2 regions of the Catenibacterium mitsuokai genome follow, and region 2 is predicted to be linked to the other one. Evidence: a T-box and tRNA genes for the amino acid it is inferred to sense, from the RefSeq annotation. Region 2 holds a T-box; the other holds one or more tRNA genes.

Region 1 (4,449 bases), 600 kb from region 2:
CTAATCCAGGAGCACATCCGTTATTTCATAGTGATGGTGGCTACCAGTATACGAGTCCATTCTTTGTACGTATGCTTAAGGATAATGGCATGGAACAGAGCATGTCCAGAGTTCACTGCTGCATTGATAATGGACCAATGGAAGGATTCTGGGGAATACTTAAATGTGAGATATATCATTATGGGAAGAAATATGAAACAAGAGAGGAATTAGAAGAGGCAATAAGAGAATGGATAAGATATTACAGTCATGAAAGATATCAAAGAAGATTTGGTGTGAGAACACCTTATGAAGTAAGAAGTGAAGCATTGTGCAATGAGAATCCAGTTCAGTATCCAATACCTGAGAACAAGGCGATACAGAAATATAAGGCGGCACATTATGCATAAAAATATGCCTGCCACGTAGTGGCAGGCATAGGTACATGTTTTTAATTATTTCACCTGTCTACTTGACAGGGGCGGATCAGTTTGAGCTCTTTTTCTTTAGTGTATAGTATTTAATAATTTCACTGATTGTCACAACAACTACATTCAATATATAACAATGAATCATCTTTAATGCAGAAACTGTCATCACCTGATTATTATTCATATAAGTATAATAGTCAGGTACTGCATTCGTGAGAGAATGAAGACCGTTGAAGATTGTCTTAAAGATTGTTTCAGCAACACCAATATAGGCTAGACTGATTGTATGTAGGACCTTTACAACTGGATGATCCATCATATTACCTAAAGCAACATGAACAACCAAGCCAAGTAATAAAATCATCAATGAAAGTAATAAGACATAACTAATATTTATAAATGTATTAATTATATGATGATCTGGTTTTTTCTTTGGTTCTTCTACGACTGGTTCTTCTTTGATTTCTTCTTTTTCCTCTTCTTTTGGAGGGTTATTTTCAGCTTCCATCACCTTTGCAATCACATCATTCAATGCAGCCGTATCCTGTGCATTAAGTGAAAGGGCCGTTGGTTCTTCTTTTTCTTCTTCTACAGCAGGTTCTTCGACTTCCTCTTTTTCTAATTCTGCGAGATCTTCATCATTGAAAGTAAAACGACGAGGACGCTCTCTTGTAAGTTCTGATAACTTAGATATATAAGTAGATTTAATGATCTTTAATAAATCAGGATCATCTTTATAAACTTCCTGTAAATTCGCAAATAAAGACTTTAATTTAGCCACAGACATCTCTTTATCCATGCCAAGAAGTGGTTCAAAAATCTTGTAATCTTCATAACGACCAAAAAGAATATCATTTAATGCTTCATACATTGTATTGGCCACCTGATAAGAACAGCTGATTTCATCATCTCCTGCTTCTACCAGATCATTTAAATAGATGGTATTCATACCAATATTATTAGCTGAATGAAGAATACCATTCATAGAAGTAATGACTAATGTATCCTTAGGCGTTACCTGGAATCTTTTATCAATATATGCAAGAAGTTCTTCTGATGGAAGTGGCGTAATGTCTGTATCACATCCAATAACATAATCCACCTTACGATATAAAGAACCAAGTTCTAGATAATTAATAGCTGATTTTGTCTTATGTGTAGAAACAACTGCAATTGGAATATTATTCTGATGAAAGTATTCAAATAATTCAATCACACCATCTTTTGGTGATAAGCCCTTCATACTCAAATAATTGTATAAATCTTTTTCAACACTTGAATTCAACTTATTACTATTAAGTGTTGCTGCAAGAGGAAGTGTTTCATACATTGTATACATATTACCTAAAGCATGATAAAACTCATCCGCTGTAACAGTAATGTTTTTCTTCTTACATAAATTCTTATAGAAATTATAACGGAGCCTGTTTAGGGGGAATATACATCCATCCAGTTCTATGATTGCTAGTTTTAATTCTGTATCCTCTCTCATAAAATAATACCCCTTTCCCTAATCTAAACATCATTATAGCATAATTCCTAAATGATATGCTATCCTATAAACAAAAAAGCAGAACCGAAGTTCTGCCTTATTTTCAAATGGTCTCCCCGCACGGGCTCGAACCGTGGACCCTCTGATTAAGAGTCAGATGCTCTACCAACTGAGCTACGGAGAGATAGTTCTTGATATTTCTATCAAGAGTATCAGGTTTTATCCTGTTAAATTTTAAATGGTCTCCCCGCACGGGCTCGAACCGTGGACCCTCTGATTAAGAGTCAGATGCTCTACCAACTGAGCTACGGAGAGAGGTGTGTCCTCAACCGACGAGTTATATATTACACGATTAAGGACACTTCGTCAACTACTTTATGAACTTTTTTTACATTTTTTTAAAAACCTTTAAAAAAGATCTTCATCATTCTTATATTTAGAGTTTATGATGATTGTTTCTGTATGATCAATACACTTCTGTACTTCTGTTTCAAAGTCCCATTTCGCTTCATAGCCTTCTGCTTTATAAGCCTTAGGTTTAGTTGCTGGGTTATGTGGTGTAAAGATTGTACAGCAGTCTTCATATGGTCTAATAGAGATATCATATGTACCGATCTTTTCAGCAATCTTAATAATTTCTAATTTATCCATACATGCAACAGGACGAATAACAGGCGTTGTAATAACCTGATTAATTGTATTCATTGATTCAAGTGTCTGAGATGCCACCTGACCAATACTTTCACCATTCACAATAGCTAAGCAGTCATTCTTCTTTGCAACACCTTCCGCAATTCTATACATCATACGACGCATAACTGTCATTGCATAAGATTCATCACAATGGTCATAGACAGATAACTGTAGTTCAGTAAACGGAACGATATGAACTTTAATAGAACCATGTGTATAGTCTTTTAATACATTCACTAGGTCTAATACCTTTTCCCTTGCCAATTCATTTGTATAAGGTGGAGAAGCATAGTGAATACATTCTAAGTCTACTCCACGCTTCATCGTCAAATAACCAGCAACAGGCGAATCAATACCACCTGAAAGCATTAATAAGGCTTTACCACCAATACCTACTGGATAGCCTCCAGCACCCGGAATCATGTTATCCATAATATAAATAGCATCTTTTCTATATTCTACACGTACTAAAATATCTGGATTGTGAACGTCTACTGATAGTTCTTTTGTAGTATGATGGAATACATATCCTGCAATTTCCTTATTCATCTCAATAGATGTCTTAGGATATGATTTGTCATGTCTTTTTGTATCAATCTTAAAAGTATGACCTTCATCATGATCAATAATATAAGTAACAACTTCCTTGGCCTTTTCTAAGTCATGTTCTACCTTATAACATAAAGAGAAGTTGTGAATACCAAAGATTGTCTTTAACTTATCTGTCACTTCTTCCGCATTTTCTTCATTTAAATAAATATAAAGACGGTCATATGTTAATTCATACTCTAAGGCAGAATAGTCATGAAGTATTTCTTTTGTATTCTTTAATAGTTTTCTAATAAATTGTTTACGGTTCTTTCCTTTAGTTGTAAGTTCTCCAAAACGAACAAGAATATGATCTGGTTTCATCTAATTACCTCTGTTTCTTAATTCTATTTAATGTATCTTTTAAAGCATCTAGGAATATATCTAGTTCCTGCTTTGTAGTGAGATGTGAGAATGAAAGTCTTAATGCGCTTGAACTGATAAGAGGATCCAAATGCATTGCTTGAAGAGTATGAGAGATTTCTACTTTCTTACTTGAGCAGGCACTCTTTGTCGAGATATAGATTCCTTTAGTTTCTAAATCATGCACAATGACTTCTGGTTTATAGTGTGGACATGAAATATTTAGGATGAATGGACTCGCATCTTCTGGTGAATTGATGACAATATTGTCCATTTCACTTAACTGTTCACGTAAATAGTCATTAAGTGATTTGACATAATCATAGTGACTCTTTTGAGATTCAATTGCTTTACGCATTGTTTTCGCAAGCACAATATCCACACAGGCATTGCTTGTTCCACCTCTTAAGCCATTTTCCTGCTGTCCTCCATTGATAAGAGGAACAATACTTGCAGTACGCTTCTTATAGAGTAAACCACTTCCTTTTAAACCAAATACCTTATGTGCTGAGAAAGTGGCTAAATCAATATCATCCAGCGTAATAGACAGCTTACCTAAAGCCTGTACCATATCAACATGATATTTTGTCTTAGGATTCTTTTTATGGACAATAGAAGCAATTTCATGAATAGGATTAATTGTTCCTACTTCATTATTGACATACATTGTAGAAACAAGAATCGTATCTTCTCTTATAAGGGATTCTAATTCTTCTAAATCAAGATGTCCTTTTGAATCAACAGACACATAATCCACTTCAAACCCAAATACTTCTTCTAGCTGCTTAAAAGTATTAGCTACACTTGAATGTTCAAAGGCCGTTGTAATAATATGCTTTCCTCTATTCATATATTGGAAGGCCGTTCCTTTGATAGCTGTATTATTAGACTCTGATGCACATG
Region 2 (4,449 bases):
TGCGAACTTAATCGGTGCTTTATATCAGCACTTAAATTAATAAAGGAGGATGATAAGATGTGGAATAAATTAAGAAATGAACCTGTGAATAAAACAGGTTATATCAAACGTATAATCGCTTATGGTATTGATTGGTATTTAGGAAGTGTCTTATCATCACTTCCTCTTATTTTGTTATATATGTCTCTTCATAAGGATGCTGTCTATATTCCTCAGCAGTTATCTATATTTAAGGGATATTATCAAGTACTTGCAGGTGTTCTTTCACTCTCAGTTGCATTTGTGTACTATGTCGTATTACCTATAATCTGGAAAGGACAGACTTTAGGAAAGAAACTACTTGGTTTAAAGATTGTGAATGACAACTATCAAGAAGTGAATGTGAAACAACTGATCATCAGACAGGTTATTATGATCTTCTTAGTAGAAGGAAGTATTTATACATGCAGTAATATGCTTCATCAGTTAGTCAATGTCTTAACTGGATACAATATTGCCTCTATCTGGAATAAAGTAGGACTCGTTATTACTATATTATCTGCAATACTTGTGATTATCTTAAAGTCTAAGAAATCATTACATGATATTGTCTCACATACACTTGTTGTAGACATTAAGTCAGAAGACTACAAGAATATGTTGTTGAGTATTGAAAAGAAAAATAAGAAACAGAATAAGAAAATGAAAAAGAGATTTGCATAAAGTGTGATAAAATACCTTTTGGAGGTATTTTATGGTTACGGTAGATCAAATGAATCAATTAAGTGATTTAGAATTAGATATTTACAACTACATCATTTCTCATCGTCATGAAGTGATCCATATGAAACTTATTGATTTATCTACAGATCTTCATGTGTCTTCTTCTATGATTACAAGAGTAGCTAAAAAACTTGGTTATAAAGGATTTTTAGAATGGAAAGCAGAAATGAAACTGGATCAGGAAGATAAACCTATACAAAATAAACGTGCTTTAAATTATATTCTCGATTATTTTAATCGAGTAGACAATAAAGAGTTTGATGATCTTATTCATCAAACGGCTGAAATAATTGTGAACAGTCACGAGGTGATCTGTTCTGGCATTGGCTTAAGTGATGCGATTGCGAAATTTGCGGCTTCTTTATTTAATCGTAAGGGAAAACGTACAATGTATAGTGGAGACTTCAGTAGCCGTTTTAGGGGGATGTATGATCAAAATGACTGTGCTCTTTTCTTCACAGTTTCAGGAGAAACAAGAGAAATCATTGATCGTATCAAAGACTTAAAAAAATATGATATTAAGATTATTGTGATTACCAATAGTGCCTCTTCAACAGCTGCAAAGATGTCTGATTTAGCTCTTACGTACTATATGCCAAGTACCAAAAATAGTGACTTTTATAGTTCAGCAACACAGGTACCTGTTCTTTATATTATTGAGTCTATTGCGAATCTGTTTATAGAATATGGAATTTACTAAAGAATGCTTGAAAGGCATTCTTTTATTTGTTTAAATATTCTATGATATGAGAAGAAAGAGGGACGCTATGAGGGAAAATCTAGAAAAGTACGGCGAAGTTATCGCTGGAAGTATCTTATTATCTTTAGGAATCTGGTTGTTCGTAACACCTAATGGCTTGAACTTTGGAGGCGTAATTGGTACATCACAGATTATCGAAGTTTTTGTAAGAAAACTTCTACCAATCCCTAAATCAATGAATATTGTAGGGATCATCAACTTCATGATTAATATTCCATTATTTATTATGGGATATAGAATCTTGAACAGAGAATTTTGTCTTAAAACAGGTATGAGTATTGTTGTACAGACTATTACATTATCTGTCTTACCTAACTTAACACATCCAGTAATGCCCGATATGTTATCTAACTGTATCTTTGGGGCTATTATGTGTGGCGTTGGTGTAGGACTTGCCCTAAAAGGTAGTGGTAGTACAGGTGGTATTGATATTGCCGGTGTATGCTTATCTAAGACTAAACCAGGATTCTCAGTAGGTAAGTTATCAACTATTGTGAATGCTGTTATTTTAACTTGCTGTGCATTTATCTTTGATTTACAGACTACACTTTATTCTATTATCTTTGTATTTGTATTGTATTTCATTAGTGACCGTATCCACTACCAGAATATCAATGTGATAGCATTAATCTTCACCAAAGAAAAAGATATGAAGAATGTGATTATGGAAAAGACTGGTAGAGGTGTGACTTACTGGATGGGTAAGGGTGCTTATACAGAAAATGATCAATATATTCTTTATTGTGCAATCAATAAATATGAAATGAAAACATTTAAGAAACTTGTTCATGATATTGATCCGCAGGCATTTGTGACTATTAGTGAGGATTCAGAAATCCTTGGTGGATTTGAAAAACGTCTATAGATAAATTAGATTGAATCAGGCTGCTAAATTGACCTTGACAACACATTTATTTATTGTCTATAATACTTGAGTAAAAGCTATGAACAGAAGAGTAATATCGATGGAACGCAGAGAGAATTCCTGGCTGGTGTAAAGGAATGGGAAAGTTGATATGAATAAAGACTGGGAGCTGTATTTTGGATCTAACGTGATAAAATAACGTGTTGCCGCGTTAAGGCTTAATGAGGTCTACTTATGTAGATGAATAAGGGTGGTACCACGGTTGACTCTCGTCCCTAGCGGATGAGAGTTTTTATATTCTAAAGAAGGAGAACAGACATGGAAGAAAGAAAGTTTACTGATCAGGAATTAGTAAGAAGACAGAAGTTACAGGAACTTAAAGATCTTGGAATTGATCCATTTGGACAGAGATTTGATGTGACTGCTTATACTTCAGACATTAGAAAGAACTATGGCGATAAGACTGCAGAAGAATTAGAAGAAAGCAAACCAGCTGTAAGTATTGCAGGTCGTATTGTTGCAAAGAGAAGAAAAGGTAAAGTATGCTTCATGAACCTTCTTGATAGAGATGGAAAAATCCAGTTATATATCAAGAAAGATACTGTTGGTGAAGATGTTTATGAATTAGTTAAGAAGAGTGATTTAGGTGATATCATTGGTATTGATGGTGAAGTATTCATGACTCATACTGGTGAATTAACTGTAAGAGTAGAAAAGTATACACACCTTACTAAGGCTTTAAGACCTTTACCAGAAAAGTTCCATGGTTTAACAGATACTGAAGAACGTTTCAGAAGAAGATATGTTGACTTAATCATGAATGATGAAGCACGTAAAGTAGCCTTCATGAGACCTAAGATTGTTCGTTCAATCCAGCATTATTTAGATGACAAAGGTTATACAGAAGTAGAAACACCAATCATGAACTCTATTCTTGGTGGTGCTGCAGCTAAGCCTTTCATCACTCATTTCAATGCATTAGATAAAGATTTCTACTTAAGAATCGCAACAGAATTAAACCTTAAGAGATTGATCGTAGGTGGTATGGATGCTGTTTATGAAATCGGTCGTTTATTCAGAAATGAAGGTATGGACAGAACTCATAACCCAGAATTCACTACTATCGAAGTATATAAAGCATTCTCTGACCTTGAAGGTATGATGGACTTAACAGAAGGTATCATCGCGAATGCCGCAATGACAGTCAATGGTACTTATGATGTAGAATACAAAGGTCATTCTATTTCATTAGCACCTGGATTCAAGAGAATCTCTATGGTTGATGCAATTAAAGAAAAGACTGGTGTTGACTTTGGTGAACAGAAGACTTTTGAAGAAGCTAAGAAACTTGCTGAAGAACATGGTATTGAAGTAGAACCACACTTTGCATATGGTCATATTGTCAATGCATTCTTTGAAAAGTATGTAGAAGAAACAATTGTAGAACCAACATTCGTATATGGTCATCCAATTGAAATCTCTCCACTCGCAAAGAAGAACTTACAGGATCCTCGTTTCACTCAGAGATTCGAATTATTCATCTGTGGTAACGAATATGCAAATGCATTCACAGAATTAAATGATCCAGATGATCAGTATGAAAGATTCGCAAATCAGTTAAAAGAAAAAGAATTAGGTAACGATGAAGCCAACGAAATGGATATGGACTATGTAGAAGCCCTTGAATACGGTCTTCCACCAACTGGTGGTATGGGTATGGGTATCGACAGATTAGTTATGTTATTAACTGGTCAGGAAACTATCCGTGAAGTTATCTTATTCCCACATATGAAGAATAAATAAGGACTATTAAGAGTATATGGATAATGAACCATATACTTTTTTTGTGATTAGCAATTTACACATTCTGCTTATATTGTTATTGATAATATCTTTTGCAGATATCCTTATTTGATAATGTTTTTTTTCACAGAAGATTATTGTTATATATGCGTTATCAGTTGTGTTAATTTATTATATTGGCATTTTTTTCATACAATTAAGCATATTAATCATGTGCATTGGCCTAAACAAAGAAAAGGGATCGTTATTTGCCTGCAAA

What was found. The T-box of region 2 lies ahead of lysS (lysine--tRNA ligase). A T-box ahead of a tRNA ligase gene usually reads a tRNA of that ligase, here a tRNA-Lys.
Region 1: it has a tRNA-Lys gene. The T-box ahead of lysS (lysine--tRNA ligase) is inferred to sense a tRNA for this amino acid. The anticodon was not compared.

What each region holds. Positions count from the first base shown of each region.
Region 1 is NZ_CP102271.1:800,371-804,819, reverse strand. It holds gene NQ499_RS04055 (IS3 family transposase) at 1-389, shown strand, start outside; gene NQ499_RS04050 (HAD hydrolase-like protein) at 466-1,902, opposite strand; tRNA gene NQ499_RS04045 (tRNA-Lys) at 2,011-2,086, opposite strand; tRNA gene NQ499_RS04040 (tRNA-Lys) at 2,142-2,217, opposite strand; gene thiI (tRNA uracil 4-sulfurtransferase ThiI) at 2,311-3,507, opposite strand; gene NQ499_RS04030 (cysteine desulfurase family protein) at 3,512-4,449, opposite strand, start outside.
Region 2 is NZ_CP102271.1:200,021-204,469, forward strand. It holds gene NQ499_RS01000 (ROK family protein) at 1-40, shown strand, start outside; gene NQ499_RS01005 (RDD family protein) at 58-702, shown strand; gene NQ499_RS01010 (MurR/RpiR family transcriptional regulator) at 734-1,462, shown strand; gene NQ499_RS01015 (YitT family protein) at 1,530-2,387, shown strand; T-box leader at 2,458-2,667, shown strand; gene lysS (lysine--tRNA ligase) at 2,706-4,190, shown strand.